2 regions of the Streptococcus cristatus AS 1.3089 genome follow, and region 1 is predicted to be linked to the other one. Evidence: riboswitches for the same ligand, from Rfam matches in the RefSeq annotation. Region 1 holds a riboswitch; the other holds the start of a gene.

Region 1 (8,096 bases):
TTGGTCAAGGCTGCAAAGACAAGCGAAATCTTGCCCTCAAAAACACCATGGTCATGCTCAATCCGTACCTTACGGGATTTGGAGCGTGGCAGCATTTTGGCCCCTTCGGCTACATAAGCCAGATAGCCTAGACGGGTCTTGACCTCACTAGGGACACTGTAAGTCAGCTCTGTCAGAGTGCCCGCCGCCGCAATGTTGATAAAGTATTTGCTGCCATAAGCCCGACCGATATCCATCTGAATCGTCTGATTTTTCTCGATAATCCGAGCTGCAGCTACTGGATCTCCCATCGGAATTTTCAAGGCACGCGCATAATCATTGGTTGTACCGGTTGGGATGAAAGCCAGCTTGGGGCGCACATCTAGGCCCGCAACCCCATTTACTACTTCATTTATAGTCCCATCTCCACCAGCTGCTATGACCAAATCAAAACCTGCCTTGGCTGCCCTTTCAGCTTCCCGCCGAGCAGAGAAAGGCTCTGGAGTCGTCTGGTAGGCACTGGTTTCATAGCCAACATCTTCCAAAACATCCAAGACTTCGGCAATATTTTTTTTGATAATTTCCTGCCCAGAAGTTGGGTTATAAATCAATCTTGCTTTTTTTATCTTATTTTCCATACTCAGCCTCACAAGCTATCTAGCCAATCCTCGTCCCGAATCTCGATTCCAAGTTCTTGGGCTTTGGTCAATTTGCTGCCTGCGTCGCTGCCTGCCACCACCAAATCTGTCTTTTTAGACACACTTCCAGCGACATTTGCACCCAAGCTCAGCAATTTTTCTTTAGCTTGATTCCGTGTTAATTTTTGTAATTTTCCGGTCAATACGACTGTTTTGCCAGCGAGAGCGGCATCAGCTGCCACTTTCTCCCCCAGATAGTCTAGGTTGACGCCAGCTTCTTGCAATTCCCGTAGGAGAAGCTGACTGCCTTCCTGCTCAAAGTAAGAATGCAGACTCTGCGCGATAACCGTACCCAAGCTGTCAATAGAAGAAATTTCCTCTTGACTGGCCTGAGACAGCTTGATCATATCGTGGAATTTCTCCATCAAAATCCGACTAGCCTTGCTTCCCACGTGACGGATTCCCAAACCAAAGAGCAATTTCTCTGCTGAGTTTTCCTTGGAAGCTTGAATGGCAGTATACAATTTATTCGCTGATTTTTCCTTAAAGCCGTCCAAGGTCAGCAAATCTTCTACAGAAAGTCGGTAAATTCCAGCCACATCCTTGACCAAGTCCTTATCAAAGACCTTTTCGACCACTGCTGGACCAAGGCCAGTAATATTCATGGCATCTCGGCTGGCAAAGTGGATCAATCCTTCCTTGATCTGAGCTGGACAAAGCGGGTTGATGCAGCGCAGAGCCACTTCGTCCTCGAAATGCACCAGCTCGCTCTCACAGCTCGGACAGTGACTTGGTATTTCCAAAGCCTCTTCTGAGACCCGCTTGGATTCTACCACGCGCAAGACAGCAGGAATAATATCTCCCGCTTTATAGACGATAACTGTGTCTTTCTGACGAATATCCTTCTCTGCAATATAATCCACATTGTGCAAGGTTGCTCGGCTAACAGTCGTCCCCGCCAGCTGAACTGGCGTCAAGTTCGCCGTTGGAGTCACAACTCCCGTCCGACCAACTGTCCAGTCAACAGACAGAAGCTGGGCTTCCTTTTCCTCAGCTGGAAACTTATAAGCAATGGCCCACTTGGGTGCCTTGACAGTAAAGCCAAGCTCCTCTTGCACCGCCAAATCATTGACCTTGATAACGATACCGTCAATCTCATAAGGAAGACTGTCCCGCTCCTGAGCAATCTTTTCGATAAATTCCCAAACGCCATCAATCGAATCCGCTAGAAAATGAATCGGATTGACTGAGAATCCCAAAGCCGCTAGCTTATTCAAAACTGCTTCTTGGCTGCCAGCCTGAGTCGGACTGGCTTCTTGGTAGAGGAAGGTTGCTAGATTGCGCTTGACCACAACTGCTGTATCTAACTGTCGCAGGGTTCCTGCTGCCGCATTGCGAGGATTGGCAAATTCAGGCTCACCGTTCTCCTGACGCAGTTGATTGACCGCATCAAAGGAAGCCTTGGGCATGTAACACTCTCCGCGAACCGTAATGTCTAGCGGTTCTTTCAAGGTCAGAGGAATATCCTTAACCCGCTTGAGATTTTCCGTGATGTTTTCACCAACAGAGCCATCCCCCCGAGTCGCTCCTGCTACCAAGATTCCCTTTTCATAGGTCAGGGAAATAGAAAGCCCATCAATCTTGAGTTCACAAATATAGGAAACCTGAGGAAATTCCTTGCGGATTCGTTGATCAAAAGCCATTAATTCTTCACGTGAAAAAGCATCCTGCAAACTAAAGAGAGGATACTGGTGCGGATATTTTTCAAATCCTTCTAAAATCTTCCCACCCACCCGATGGGCCGGGCTATCAGGCAGGATATCAGCTGGGTACTTTTCTTCTAACTCCACTAACTCGCGATAGAGTCTGTCATACTCGCTGTCCGATACGCTTGGCCTGTCTGCCGTATAGTATTCATGAGCATATCGGTTGAGCAATTTTACTAATTCTGACATTCTTTCTTTCATACTTCTATTTTATCATAAATATACAAAATCTTCCTCTATTTGTTTCCAATTATTCCTAAAAAGCAAAAGTACATAAAAAGAGCGGAAATGCCGCTCTCTGCCTGTCTTATCTTGTCAAATCAAGTTGTCTAGCAATAAGGTTAATAATCATAGCTCCAACTATCAAGGAAGCAAATTCTCCAATGCCTGCTGTGAACCAAGTCAATAAGAAAGGCAAGCCTTGTAAGAAATACAACTCTGCAGCGATCGTCACCATCGAAATAGAAAAGAAAATCGCAAAATAGAAGTGATCCAAACGAATCAAATCTTTGATCAGGTATTGATTCTTATAGCGACTAAAGAGGTAGACACCTAATGATAGGAAGACTAAAGTTGACCAACCGCCGACAAAGACATCAACGATTCCAAAGCTATAGAGATTGGCAATCATACAGCCAATGGTCACTCCCAGAATATATTTACGATTGTAAAAGGCCATAAAGTTCATCATTTCAGAAATTCTGAACTGGTAAGCACCGTAACTAATCGCATTTAAGGGAGGCGTGACGGTTAGGGCTACATAAATAGCAGCAACAATGGCAATGTGTGTCAAATCACGAACTGATAAGTTTTCTTGTTTCATGTTTTCTCCTTTAGCGCATGAGCGCGTGTAATATGCTTGGCGAAAGAAGTTAAGCGCCAAGGGTTGCCTTAGACGGAAAAGCTATCTCCTTCAAATCGACAACCTCACTAGTATAGCATAAATCCTAGAAATGTGATAGACTATGCTTATGAAAACTTTGATTAAAAAATTCTTTGACAATGAAGTCCTATCCTACCTCTTCTTTGGTGTGGCCACAACTGTCGTATCCGTTGTCAGTCGGATGCTCTGCTATGAATTAACGGGCAAGGAACTACTGGCTACGATAATTGGTGATATTCTGGGAATTCTCTTTGCCTTTGTGACCAACGATACCATCGTTTTCAAGCAAAAGAGACAGGGCTGGCCAGTACGACTGGTCAAATTTTTCACAGCCCGCCTTGCTACTATGGGCTTAAATTTACTATTGACTTTTATCTTTGTCACTAGCTTCCCGCAGATTATCGGTCAATTCGTCCACAACGATATTAAGATGGTCAACACCATTGAAACTTTAATTGCTCAAGTGCTGATTATCGTTCTCAACTACGTCTTCAGCAAGATTTTTGTCTTTAAAAATAAGGCAAGATAAGAATAGAGCAGCCTATTTCCCCCAAACAAAAACATCTGGACCAGATATTTCTGATCCAGATATTTTTATTTTTAGACTTCCAAGCTTGGATTTTCAGCTGTCAGGTGGGTAATATCACCCTTAACCCCAAAATAGTCCTCAATCAGAGTCTGAAGTTCCGTCATAGCTGCTTGGGCACGCGCCGCCTGCTCTCCATTGATGGCCTCGATAACCAAGATGGCGTCCTTGGTCTCTTCTGTCAGCATGGTTCGTTGCGCTTCTCGCCAGTTAAGGCAACGGCAGACCGCTCCCTCATCATCATAGTAGATGATTTCTTCAGGTAAAGCTGGTGCATCAGTCTCAGCTCCCAGTGGGAAAAATGCTTCGCCACCCTTGGCTTTTCCTAGATAAAGACCGCCGACAATTTTGTCCAAATCCTCACCGCCACAAGGAACAGCATAAGAGAGGGAAACGCTATTATAAATATCTACTAAAGGATTGATTGGGTTGAATTCCCGTCCTTGACTGACCCGCTTGAGCAGGGCTTCGATAGAGGAGCGCGCTCCTTTTTTGGTCTTGAATTGGCTGAAAGCCTGCCGCCACTCCTGAATGACATCGTTCTGAGTGAAGTTCTCATCTGGAATAAAGTCTGCTGCTCGCTTGGCTCCCTTATCCAGCAGGGATTTGAAATAAGGATCCTTACTTTCATCCACTCTATTATCCAGTCCCTTGACCACTAAAACACTAATCTGAGCTTCTGGAAACAAAGCCCAAAACTCATTTTCAACTGCAATTTTCATGTACTACCTCAATAATTTCTTTTCTGACCTTTTTTGACCAGCTCCCAGTCCTTGGTAATATTCTCTCGGACGCGAACCAGTAACTTCTCTAACTCTTTCCGCTCGTTTTCTGAAAAATTTTCCAACGAAACCTGCTCCGAATATTCGTTTTCCGCTAGGATAAAAGGATAGAGGGCTGCCCCCTTCTCGGTAACGAACCATTCCTTGTTCTTGCGGTTATTGGCTGCTGGCCGCTGTTCCAATAAACCTTTACTTTCTAGCTTCTTGACCGATCGAGCCACCGTCGAGCGATCTACCTTGAGCAAGTCTGACAGCTCCTCCTGGATAATCCCAGGATTCTCCGCAATCCGCACCAGATAGAGATACTGCCCCCGCGCCAAATCTATGTCACGAAACTCAATATTAGCGATGGAATCCAAAGCCCGAGCAATGATTCCAATCTCACGTAAAATTGACATACCTCCTCCTTCTGAAGATATTATAGCAGATTTTTATTGCAAATGCAATAAAAATCTTTAGAAATACTTATCTTAGAAAAATTCTATATAAAACTAAACCTCCGCACAGAAGTCTTTCTGCCTTTCCCTTATCTACACCATCAAAAAAGAGGCTAGGAAAAGGTCTTAGCCTCAATTTTTGTTAGAAATAGATACTGGGAAGGCTAGCTGATTGCTTGTTAAGCAACCTCTTGATATATTTGATAAAGGTCAGTACAATCGCTAGCTAGATTCTCTCGAGTATAGTCTTCACCTTTAAAATCCATTAGCGCAGCCTTATTGCTCACATCATGTAATACTACAATATCAAATCGGCATGAGAAGAGCATAGAAAAACCACCTGAAGGCAACTCAGGTGGAAAGCTTGGGATAGATAGTTATTTACTAATGCCTCGTTGCTTCTTAATATATTCCTTATACATTTTTGACTTTTTCCCATACCATTCTTCGATGGTATAACCATATTCCTCACGGTATTTCTCTTGGTTTTTATTGACTGCATTCAAGTTCTCTAGCGTTACTACATTGGACTTGAAAAATGATACCAAAAATAGTCCTAGTAAAATAGGTGCAATAGGTAATAAAGCAAGCAAGAGATACGCTAGGAAATGATTAAGCCCGTGAGTAAAGAGGTTGATTCCATACATCAACAACCATAAGAATAAAATCACATTCAAAAAATTTTTATAATATTCTGAGGAGAAATAATCCTTTCTAGCGCGTTGCTTTGTAACAAGGATATAGATAAGGTAAATCAGTGATAAGACAAACCCAATCCAGTAAACGATACGAACTGCTACTAGAGGGATTAAATACAAGATGGCTACAAACCAACTATAATATGTAATTACGAGCAAAAACAATTGAAAAATCTGAGTCATTAAATAGGCTTTAATGCGATTTCTTTTAGAAATAATATAAAAACAAGTAAAATGACCGCAACAAAGAAAAAATAGAAAGCCAAAGAAACTATCTGGGGGAATGAGCCCTTTTTCCACTGATGTTAGCTGTGTAACCATTGAGGTCAGTGGAATAGCTGGGTCATACCCAGCTTCACTAGCCATTCGAAATAAACTTATCGGTAAAGACGTACCAATCATAACCATAAGAGAATATAGAGATAGTCCAAAAATCGCCTTTACTAAGCTTAATCTTCGTGCTGTTTCAAGTGCATCATTAATATCTTTTTGTATCTTATCCATTTATTTTCTCCTATTATCCAAACAAGGATGAGGCTGCTTTCAGACCACCATGGAAAAAATCAGAAACATTCTTGCCCACACTTTTGACAGTCTCCAAGCCCTGGTGGAGTCCTTCCAAATCTATTTTACGTGTTTCTCATACCATTCCTGATACTCTTGGAAACTGTTGAGCGGAGTCTCTTCCTTTGTTTTAGGATCTATCCCAACAACATCTAGCTTATCCTGACCGACCGGCGCAAACCAATGCCGCATATCTTGGAAAATAGCTTCCGGATCATAATAGGCTCCTTTTCTTACTACTATATTAGCGGCTCCCTCCATAGCCTTATAATATTCGGGGTAGTCCCTAATAAAGTTTATATTAGTATCTTCTCTCACTTTTGAATCATTACTGTAGGCTAAATCGTAAGTGGGTATGAAGCCGTATTCAGTGGCTATATCATCCAAATTAGTATAAGTAAAAGAGAAGGCAGATCGTTTGGAATCTGTTTTATCTGTAGGTAGAGCTGGCACTATCTGTTCAGAATCCACATCCAAAGCAACCTCCTTCTTATCTTCCTTATTCTCCTTATTCACTAAAGAAAGAACGATATAATCCTTTCCCCCATCAGTATAGCCTCTTCTTGCCTGAAAGTCTAACTTATAACTTTCATCATAGCTTTGAACCAGTTTGACTACATCAATCGTCTTTGGTGGGTTCTCTAAATGGTTGAGATCATACACATCAAATGATAACTCGACTGGTTGATTACTTTCTCTACCAACAAGTTTGGCAGTCTTCATGACATAATGGTTAGATAAAACATCTGGAGTCACTGAGTCTCTTGTTTTATAATAAACATAACGGTTCTGGGAACCAAAGGTTTCGATACGCTCCACCTCTGTTTTGACTATCAATACCTCATGGTCTTCCTGCCACTGGACATATATGGGCCAGGTATAGGAATAGACACCATAGCCCACCAAAGAAACTAGAAGCAAGCCCACAAACACCTTAGTTCGGAAGCTGAGAGTCTTTAGGTATTTCATTTGGTAAAAATCCTCCTTTATTTGACTTTGAAAGGATAGAGCTAATCGCCCTCTTATTCTCCTTTTTCAACCAATATTCGACGTTGTTTGTTCAGTTCGCGGTCTTTAGCAACATCGTAATACAAGTCAAACTCTTCTTTGCTATTAACTGAATGCTCTTGATCATCCTTACTGAGTTCAGCTGGAATCGTCAGCCCTTCGTAAAGATTCGTATTGGCTGGGACAAAAAGCTGATACAAATCAAGAAACTGTGGAACATCTCCATAAACCTCATGGTTATATATCTTAGAATCAATTAGGAGATAAAACTGTGAATCTTGCTTACTTAATAATTGATAAACTTTAGGCGCAGCTGTCTCCAAAACACTTCCCTTCAATACATCCTGATGAAAGGAAAGTTGATTTTGATAAAACTTATCGAATACAGTAGTTGTTCCAAACATTACTGTCATTTCTTCCATTTTGTCCTTTAAAGGACCTAAATCTACCGACGGTGATTTAGGAAACTGTTGTATTTTTGTATCTTCCCAATCAATTTGTTTGGTTTCTAAGTTCAGCCATAATTGTTTTTTCTGTGATAGCTCCCATCCTCGTTTGTATACTTGTAACGGTATATAATCCTTACCATCCTTTTCGATAATACCACCAGTTTTCTCGGGTATATAATCAGGGTTATAGTCCTCTACAAGTTTATAAATATCGAGCTGACTACCTTCCAATTTTCGATCACCTATTCGATAGATGGACATGGCATAATAAACTTCGGGATCCTCTTTTGGTAATTTTTGTGTCCC
Region 2 (8,096 bases), 370 kb from region 1:
GTAGTAGGGCCTATCATCATGGTGATTGGTCTGAGTCTAGCGGGTACAGCCGTTGGCGATGTGATGTATAAGACTGTTGGAGACCAGAAGGTTTACGATATCACCTACTTTGCTATCGGGATGGTAACCCTCCTCTGTGTCATTCTATTTAACATCTACGGTAAGAAAATCGTTGGTATTATTCCGGTACTGCTGGGCTTGATTGTTGGCTATATCTTCGCTCTGATCGTCGGAGCAGTGACAGGTCAGGAGATTATCTCTTTTGCTAACGTGACAAAAGCTTCTTGGTTCCATGTTCCGCCGATGAATCTTCCGTTTATAGATTATGATTTTAAATTGTATCCAAGTGCAATCCTAACAATGGCACCGATTGCCTTTGTAACGATGACAGAGCACTTTGGGCATGTAATGGTACTGAACAGCTTAACAGGCAAAGATTTCTTTAAAGAGCCTGGTTTGGATAAGACTTTAGCTGGAGATGGTCTGGCACAGGTTATCGCGGGTATCTTTGGTGCTCCGCCAGTGACTAGCTACGGTGAAAATATCGGGGTGATGGCGCTCAATAAAATCTACAGTGTTTATGTAATTGCTGGTGCTGCTGTATTGGCGATTATCATGAGTTTTGTCGGAAAAGTGTCTGCCCTGCTCCAATCGATTCCAAGTCCAGTTTTGGGAGGCATTTCCATCGCCCTCTTCGGAGTAATTGCTTCCAGCGGTTTGAAAATTCTGATTGAAGCGCAAACCAATTTTGACAACAAAAAGAACCTGCTGATTGCCAGTGTCATTCTGGTATCTGGTATCGGTGGTCTGACCCTGCAACTATCAGGTTTGCAAATTTCAGGGGTTGCTCTATCAACTGTTCTGGGAATTGCTCTCTACCTCATCCTGCCAGAACCTAAAAATTAGGCTGACGAGATTGCTACATTTGTCCAAAGTTTTTAATATAAAAGGAGTATAACATCATGTCATCAAATCAAATCGCACTTAAAAATCTTGTATCTATGGAACACCTTACGAACGAAGAAGTAATGGCTTTGATCAAGCGTGGAATTGAATTTAAAAACGGCGCAAAGGTCCAGTATGATGAGCAGCATATCATTTCGAATCTTTTCTTTGAACCTTCGACTCGGACTCACAAGGCTTTTGAAGTAGCTGAATTAAAACTTGGGTGTGACCTGCTTGACTTTGATGTCAAGACAAGCTCAGTCAATAAGGGAGAAACCTTGTATGACACGATTTTGACTATGTCAGCTCTCGGTGTTGATGTCTGTGTTATCCGTCACCCCGAGGTGGACTACTATAAAGAATTGGTCGAGAGCCCAACGATTACAACTTCCATCGTAAATGGTGGTGATGGTTCTGGTCAGCACCCAAGCCAAAGTTTACTTGACTTGATGACAATTTACCAAGAATTCGGTCATTTCGATGGTTTGAAAGTAGCTATCGCTGGTGACCTTGATCACTCACGTGTAGCCAAGTCTAATATGCAAATCTTGAAACGTCTTGGCGCTGAGCTCTTCTTTGCTGGTCCAGATGAGTGGAGAAGTGCGGAATTTGCTGATTATGGTAAGTTCGTAACCATTGATGAAGTGATTGACCAAGTGGACGTGATGATGTTCCTTCGTGTGCAGCATGAGCGCCATGACTACAACTCTATTTTCTCTAAGGAAAATTATCATAAACTTCATGGGTTGACGCAAGAGCGCTATGATCGTATGAAGGATACCGCTATCCTGATGCACCCAGCGCCTGTCAATCGCGATGTAGAAATTGCGGACCATTTGGTTGAAGCTCCAAAATCTCGGATTGTAGAACAAATGACAAATGGCGTCTTTGTCAGAATGGCTATCATTGAGGCTGTTCTCAAAGGACGAAATTAATCTCAAATGTAGCTTGGGAGTAGGATTGGACTCTAGAAGGGTCTGCCTATTCCTTTTTTAAACTTAATCTTAAAGACTTATAAAAAACAAATGTTAAAATCAAAAGAACTACTCGAAATTATATTTTCTGAGTAGTTCTTTTGATTTATGCATTGCTGGATTTTGCAAAGATTCTTGGGATGACTTTTTTGAGTTGTGGGATGAAGACGAGACTGACCCCAATAACGATGAGTCGGTCTGCATAGTCGGTTAGAGCTTGGACGATGATGGTGCTGGTGACCAAATCTAAGCCTAAACCGTGTAAACCCTGAACGATAATACTAGAGCCGCTTGGGGTAATTCCTTTGAAGACAATGACGGTAATCAGAGAGGCCAAAGCAGTAGCTGGCAGGGAAACTAGAAATGTTTTCCAGAGAAGATTTAGTCTTGGTTTTGAATCAGAAGTGAAAAAGACTGAGACGAGCAGAGCCAAAAGAATGGCTACTGGAGAGAAATAAATAGCAGAAATGTCTGTTGTAAAAGCGCTAATAAGAGCACTGGCAACCGCAGTTCCTACTCCGAAAATAGGTCCTAAAACAAGGCTGGCTAATATCGTTCCAAACGTATCCAAATAAACAGGAAGTTTTAGAAAAAGTGCGATGTTGGCACCAACATAGTTTAGAGCGATGCAGATAGCTGTAAATGTAATGGTAAATGGTGATGTTTTTTTCATAATCTTATCCTAAATTTAAAGTTTCTATATCTTGGCAGATGATTTCCTTTGAAATGTTGAGTATCACGGAGAGAAAATCCTGAAAGAAGAGGTGGGTGTTTACTTGGGTCAGTACCTTGGCATTGACTTCCTTACCATAAAAATTATAGGCATCAACTAGCGTTTGTCCCACGGCAATGCCTTCCGTTGCGAGGTCTACGAAGGAGTCAAAGCCTTGACAAAGGTCTTCATGCAGGAAATGGGCAACAGCCAACGGATCGTTGATGACACAGCCGATGATATGCTCATACTCCCAATGAAAATCCCAGTAAAAACGAGTGATTTTTCCGACAAAGTCAGCGACTTCAGGATTGATAAAACGCATATATTCCAATAGATTAGGCGTCAAGACAATCTTTCGAGTGACATCTAGACCGACCATTTCAATCTTTTTTTCAAGTTTTTCGTAGGTTTCTTGGGCTGCATGTGGATCGCACCAGTAGTTGTACTCCGCTACGGGTGAGCAGTTGCCATGCGATTTGTAGCTGCCTCCCATGCTGACAAATCGGTCTAGATGTTGCCCAAGGTTAGGATTTTTCCTAAGAGCCAAGGCAATATTGGTCAAAGGTCCTAGTGCGATGATAGAAGTATTCTTATTGGTTTGGAAGTAGTCTGCCAGAAAGTCATAAGCAGCTTGTGGCTGGGCTTGGGTGGAACTGCTTCTTGTTATCCCGCTTTCCCCCAATCCATCCATGCCGTGGGTGTCCTGAGCAGAGACGAAGTCACGAACCAATGGCTTGTCGGCTCCTACATAAACTGGAATATCTAGCCGATTCAGCCTTTCTAGGATTTTAAAGGCATTTTCAAGACCAAGTTCCACTGGGACATTTCCAGCAACTATGGTCAAAGCCATGACCTCTAAGTCAGGGTGTTGCAGGGCATAGAGCAGGGCTAGGCTGTCGTCTATGCCAGGATCGCAGTCAATAATAACTTTTCTTTTCATAGGTCCTCCTTTTGAGAAATAAAATAAGGCTGAAACCTCCGTCTCAACCTCTCAGTTAGTTCTGCCAAAGCGGCAGGACACCAGAAAAAACTATGCGCAATTACATTACTTTAGAATATAAGGGTACTTAGTTTTTTATACTGGGAAGTTTGCGAACCAGTCCAAAACAAGTGTTTTGAATTATGCATTTACTATCATAATGAAAAATCGCCTAAAAGTCAATGGGAAGGGGGACAAGAATAGTCAGTCTTTTGACTTTATGATATAATAAGTAAGATAAAAGAAATGAGGAGAATACAATGGCAAAAATAGTACAAACAGATAAAGCACCAGCAGCAATCGGACCATACGTCCAAGGAAAAATCGTTGGCAACCTTTTATTTGCAAGTGGTCAGATTCCTTTGTCACCAGAGACAGGAGAAATTGTAGGTGCAACGATTGAAGAGCAGACTCAGCAGGTTTTGAAAAATGTAGGAGCCATTTTAGAAGCAGCTGGAACAGATTTTGACCATGTGGTCAAGGCAACCTGCTTCCTAAGTGATATCAATGATTTTGTTCCATTTAATGAAGTCTACAAAACAGCCTTTAAGAGCGAGTTTCCAGCTCGTTCGGCAGTAGAAGTGGCTCGCTTACCTCGTGATGTTAAAATCGAAATTGAAGTCATTGCCGAGATTGTGTAATAAATGCTTGGGGCTGGGAAGTTTCCCATCCCTTTTTAGAAATAAAATGTTAGACGAAGGGAGAAAGAATGGCTGAACACAAGATTCAATTAGTGATTGTGACAGGAATGAGCGGTGCTGGAAAGACAGTTGCTATCCAGTCTTTTGAGGATTTGGGCTATTTTACCATTGATAATATGCCACCGACTCTAGTACCAAAGTTTTTGCAGCTGGTCGAAGGAACCACTGACAATGACAAACTGGCTCTGGTTGTTGATATGCGGAGTCGTTCCTTCTTTTTGGAGATTCAGGATATTCTGGATGAGCTGGAAAGAAGTACGGAAATTGATTTTAAAATTCTATTTTTGGATGCGGCTGATAAGGAATTGGTGGCTCGCTATAAAGAAACCCGACGAAGTCATCCCTTGGCAGCTGACGGGCGGATTTTAGATGGAATAAAGCTGGAGCGTGAACTCTTGGCGCCTCTGAAGAACCTCAGTCAAAATGTCGTTGATACAACGGATTTGACGCCACGGGAGCTTAGAAAAACGATTTCTGAACAGTTTTCCAATCAAGATGAAATGCACAGTTTCCGCATTGAGGTTATGAGTTTTGGTTTCAAATACGGCTTGCCTCTGGATGCAGACTTGGTCTTTGATGTGCGTTTCCTGCCAAATCCCTACTATAAACCTGAGCTGCGTAATCAAACAGGATTGGACAAGGATGTCTTTGACTATGTCATGAACCATGCGGAGTCTGAAGAATTTTACCAGCATTTACTGGGTCTGATTGAGCCGATTTTGCCGGGCTATCAAAAGGAAGGCAAGTCCGTACTGACCATCGCGGTCGGCTGCACGGGCGGACAGCACCGTAGCGTAGCCTTTGCGCAACGTTTGGCGGATGATTTAGCAAAAAACTGGCCAGTCAATGCCAGCCATCGCGACAAAAATCGTCGGAAGGAAACGGTGAACCGCTCATGAGAAAACCAAGAATCACAGTCATTGGTGGCGGCACAGGAATCTCAGTTATCTTGGACAGTCTGCGGAAAAAAGAAGTGGAAATCACAGCCATTGTCACAGTAGCAGATGACGGCGGCAGTTCTGGAGAGCTGCGGAAAAATATCCAACAGCTGACTCCTCCGGGTGATTTGCGAAATGTTTTAGTAGCCATGTCTGACATGCCAAAGTTTTATGAGAAGGTCTTCCAGTATCGCTTTGCCGAAGGAGACGGTGTTTTGGCAGGTCATCCTCTGGGGAACCTGATTATTGCAGGCATTTCCGAAATGCAGGGCTCTACCTATAACGCCATGCAGCTTCTGACCAAGTTTTTCCATACAACAGGTAAAATCTACCCCTCAAGCGACACTCCGCTGACTTTGCATGCTGTGTTTACAGATGGAACGGAAGTTGTCGGTGAGAGCAATCTAGCTAGTAAGGCTGGTATGATTGAGCGGGTCTATGTGACCAATACCTATGATGATGAAAAGCCTGTTGCCAGTAGAAAGGTGGTCCAGAGTATTTTGGATAGCGACATGGTGGTACTGGGGCCGGGTTCCCTTTTCACCTCCATCTTGCCAAATCTCGTGATTGAGGAAATTGGTCAAGCCCTCTTAGAGACCAAGGCAGAAGTGGCCTATGTCTGCAACATTATGACTCAACGCGGCGAAACCGAGCACTTTTCAGACAGCGACCATGTTCAAGTCTTGCATCGTCATCTGGGCAAAAAGTTCATTGATACTGTCTTGGTCAATATAGAACCGGTCCCGCGCGAGTATATGAATAGCAATAAATTTGATGAATATTTAGTTCAGGTTGATCATAATTTTCGAGGGCTGCAGGAGCAAGTTCCACGAGTCATTTCCTCGAATTTTCTTCGTTTGGAAAATGGCGGAGCTTTCCATGACGGAGAGTTGCTTGTTGACGAATTGATGCAGATTATACAGGTGCGCAAATGAGTTTTACAGTGAAGGTAAAAGAAGAGCTTTTAAGCTTATCTGTAAAAGACAAAAACGAGTTGGCTGCCATCATCAAGATGGCTGGTAGCTTGGGAATTTCTTCGTCTGGCCTTACCTTATCCATTTCAACAGAAAATGCTAAGATTGCCCGCCATCTCTATGAGCTGTTGTTGGAGCTTTATCAGGTCAAGTCAGAAATTCGCCACCATCAGAAGACCAATCTGCGCAAGAATCGCGTTTATACAGTATTTCTGGATCAGAAAGTTGAAGAAATCCTTTCTGATCTGCACTTGGCTGACTCCTTTTTTGGTATCGAGGCAGGGATTGACAAGGCTATTCTGTCAGATGACGAAGCCAGTCGCTCCTATCTGAGGGGAGCCTTTCTTGCTAGTGGTAGTATGCGGGAGCCAGACTCGGGCAAGTACCAGCTGGAAATACTGTCCGTTTATCTGGATCATGCTGAGGACTTGGCTGCCTTGATGCGGCGTTTTCTGCTGGATGCCAAGACCATTGAGCGCAAGAAGGGGGCTGTTACTTATCTGCAGAGAGCTGAGGACATCATGGATTTTCTCATTGTCATCGGTGCTATGGAAGCCATGGCTGAGTTTGAATCTCTTAAGCTCATGCGGGAAGCGCGCAATGACCTCAATCGCGCCAATAATGCGGAGACAGCGAACATCGCTCGCACGGTCACAGCCAGTATGAAAACCATCAACAATATTGCCAAAATCAGCGATAATATCGGCATTGAGAGTTTACCTGTAGACCTGCAGGAGGTTGCTCAACTTCGTATCCAGCATCCGGACTATTCGATCCAGCAGCTAGCTGATAGTCTGAGCCGGCCTCTAACTAAGAGCGGTGTCAATCATCGCTTGAGAAAGATCAATAAAATCGCAGATGAATTATAAAAGCTGCTGAGCTTAAGCTCGGCAGCTGTTTTTTATAGGCTTGTAGAATGTTTGGGTTGGACTTTTTGATCAGGATAAATATGGTTAATGGCATTGTTGACAGCAGTAGGTGCCTCACCGTGCCCAGTCGCAATTAGGTCAATTTTCCCCTCGTAGCTACAGCAGTCTCCGGCTGCATAGATACCTGGTACGGAAGTTTCCTGCTTGCTGTTGACCAAAATCTTGTGACGGTTGAGCTCCAAGCCCCAATCTTTGAGATTGCCGACAGAAGATTTAAAACCGTAGTTAACAAAGAGATGATCCAGAGGCAGAAGCTGGCTTTCTTCTCCTTTGACTTTAATGATTTCCAAGTGGGTTATCTTGCCGTTTTCGCCGACCAAGCGACTAGGAACAAACGGTGTCTTAATTTCAACGCTAGAAGCCTTGAGTTCTTCCACACTATGCTCTAAAGCCCGAAAGTTGTCCCGACGATGAACCAGACTGGTTTCTGCAATCTTTTCAAAAGCTAGCGCCCAGTCAACAGCCGAGTCGCCGCCACCCAGAACAACAACCTTTTTGCCAGCGTACTGGCTGATGTTTGAAACGTGATAGTGGAGGTTGCTGTAGGCTTCAGCATCGTCTAGCTCCAAGGCCCTCGGTTTGAAGGCGCCGCCTCCCATGGCGATAATAATGGTTTTGGTCTGATGCTGGGCTTTAGAAGTCGTAATGGTGAAGCCATCATCAGATTTGACGATATCCAGCACTGTTTCATTGAGGCAAATCTCAGTCTGGAAAGTTTCCAGCTGCTCAATCAGACGCTGAGTCAATTCTTCGCCAGTCAAATTAGTAAAGCCCGGCACATCCAGAATCTTCTTCTCTGGGTAGAGAATGGCCGGCTGACCGCCCAGCTGAGGCAGAGAATCAATGATTTTCACCTTGGCTTGGCGCAAATGAGCGTAAAAAGCTGCGAATAGGCCAACTGGACCGCCGCCGACAATCGTAATATCATACAGTTCAGACAT

The links. A riboswitch is a leader RNA that binds a small molecule or an ion and turns the genes downstream of it on or off. The one in region 1 is predicted to bind preQ1.
Region 2: it holds a riboswitch for preQ1, as region 1 does, so the genes downstream of both, I872_RS03760 (nucleoside hydrolase) here and I872_RS02075 (QueT transporter family protein) in region 1, are expected to answer to the same signal.

Annotation. Positions count from the first base shown of each region.
Region 1 covers NC_021175.1:409,373-417,468, reverse strand. Annotated here, with positions in the region: gene I872_RS02085 (diacylglycerol kinase family lipid kinase) at 1-617, opposite strand, end outside; gene ligA (NAD-dependent DNA ligase LigA) at 626-2,584, opposite strand; gene I872_RS02075 (QueT transporter family protein) at 2,691-3,206, opposite strand; PreQ1 riboswitch class II at 3,204-3,326, opposite strand; gene I872_RS02070 (GtrA family protein) at 3,355-3,795, shown strand; gene I872_RS02065 (B3/B4 domain-containing protein) at 3,867-4,574, opposite strand; gene I872_RS02060 (MarR family winged helix-turn-helix transcriptional regulator) at 4,583-5,032, opposite strand; gene I872_RS02055 (hypothetical protein) at 5,449-6,273, opposite strand; gene I872_RS02050 (hypothetical protein) at 6,394-7,302, opposite strand; gene I872_RS02045 (hypothetical protein) at 7,356-8,096, opposite strand, start outside.
Region 2 covers NC_021175.1:780,244-788,339, forward strand. Annotated here, with positions in the region: gene I872_RS03745 (uracil-xanthine permease family protein) at 1-906, shown strand, start outside; gene I872_RS03750 (aspartate carbamoyltransferase catalytic subunit) at 963-1,880, shown strand; gene I872_RS03755 (LytS/YhcK type 5TM receptor domain-containing protein) at 2,026-2,592, opposite strand; gene I872_RS03760 (nucleoside hydrolase) at 2,597-3,574, opposite strand; PreQ1 riboswitch class I at 3,696-3,740, opposite strand; gene I872_RS03765 (RidA family protein) at 3,874-4,254, shown strand; gene rapZ (RNase adapter RapZ) at 4,323-5,213, shown strand; gene I872_RS03775 (YvcK family protein) at 5,210-6,187, shown strand; gene whiA (DNA-binding protein WhiA) at 6,184-7,095, shown strand; gene I872_RS03785 (NAD(P)/FAD-dependent oxidoreductase) at 7,128-8,096, opposite strand.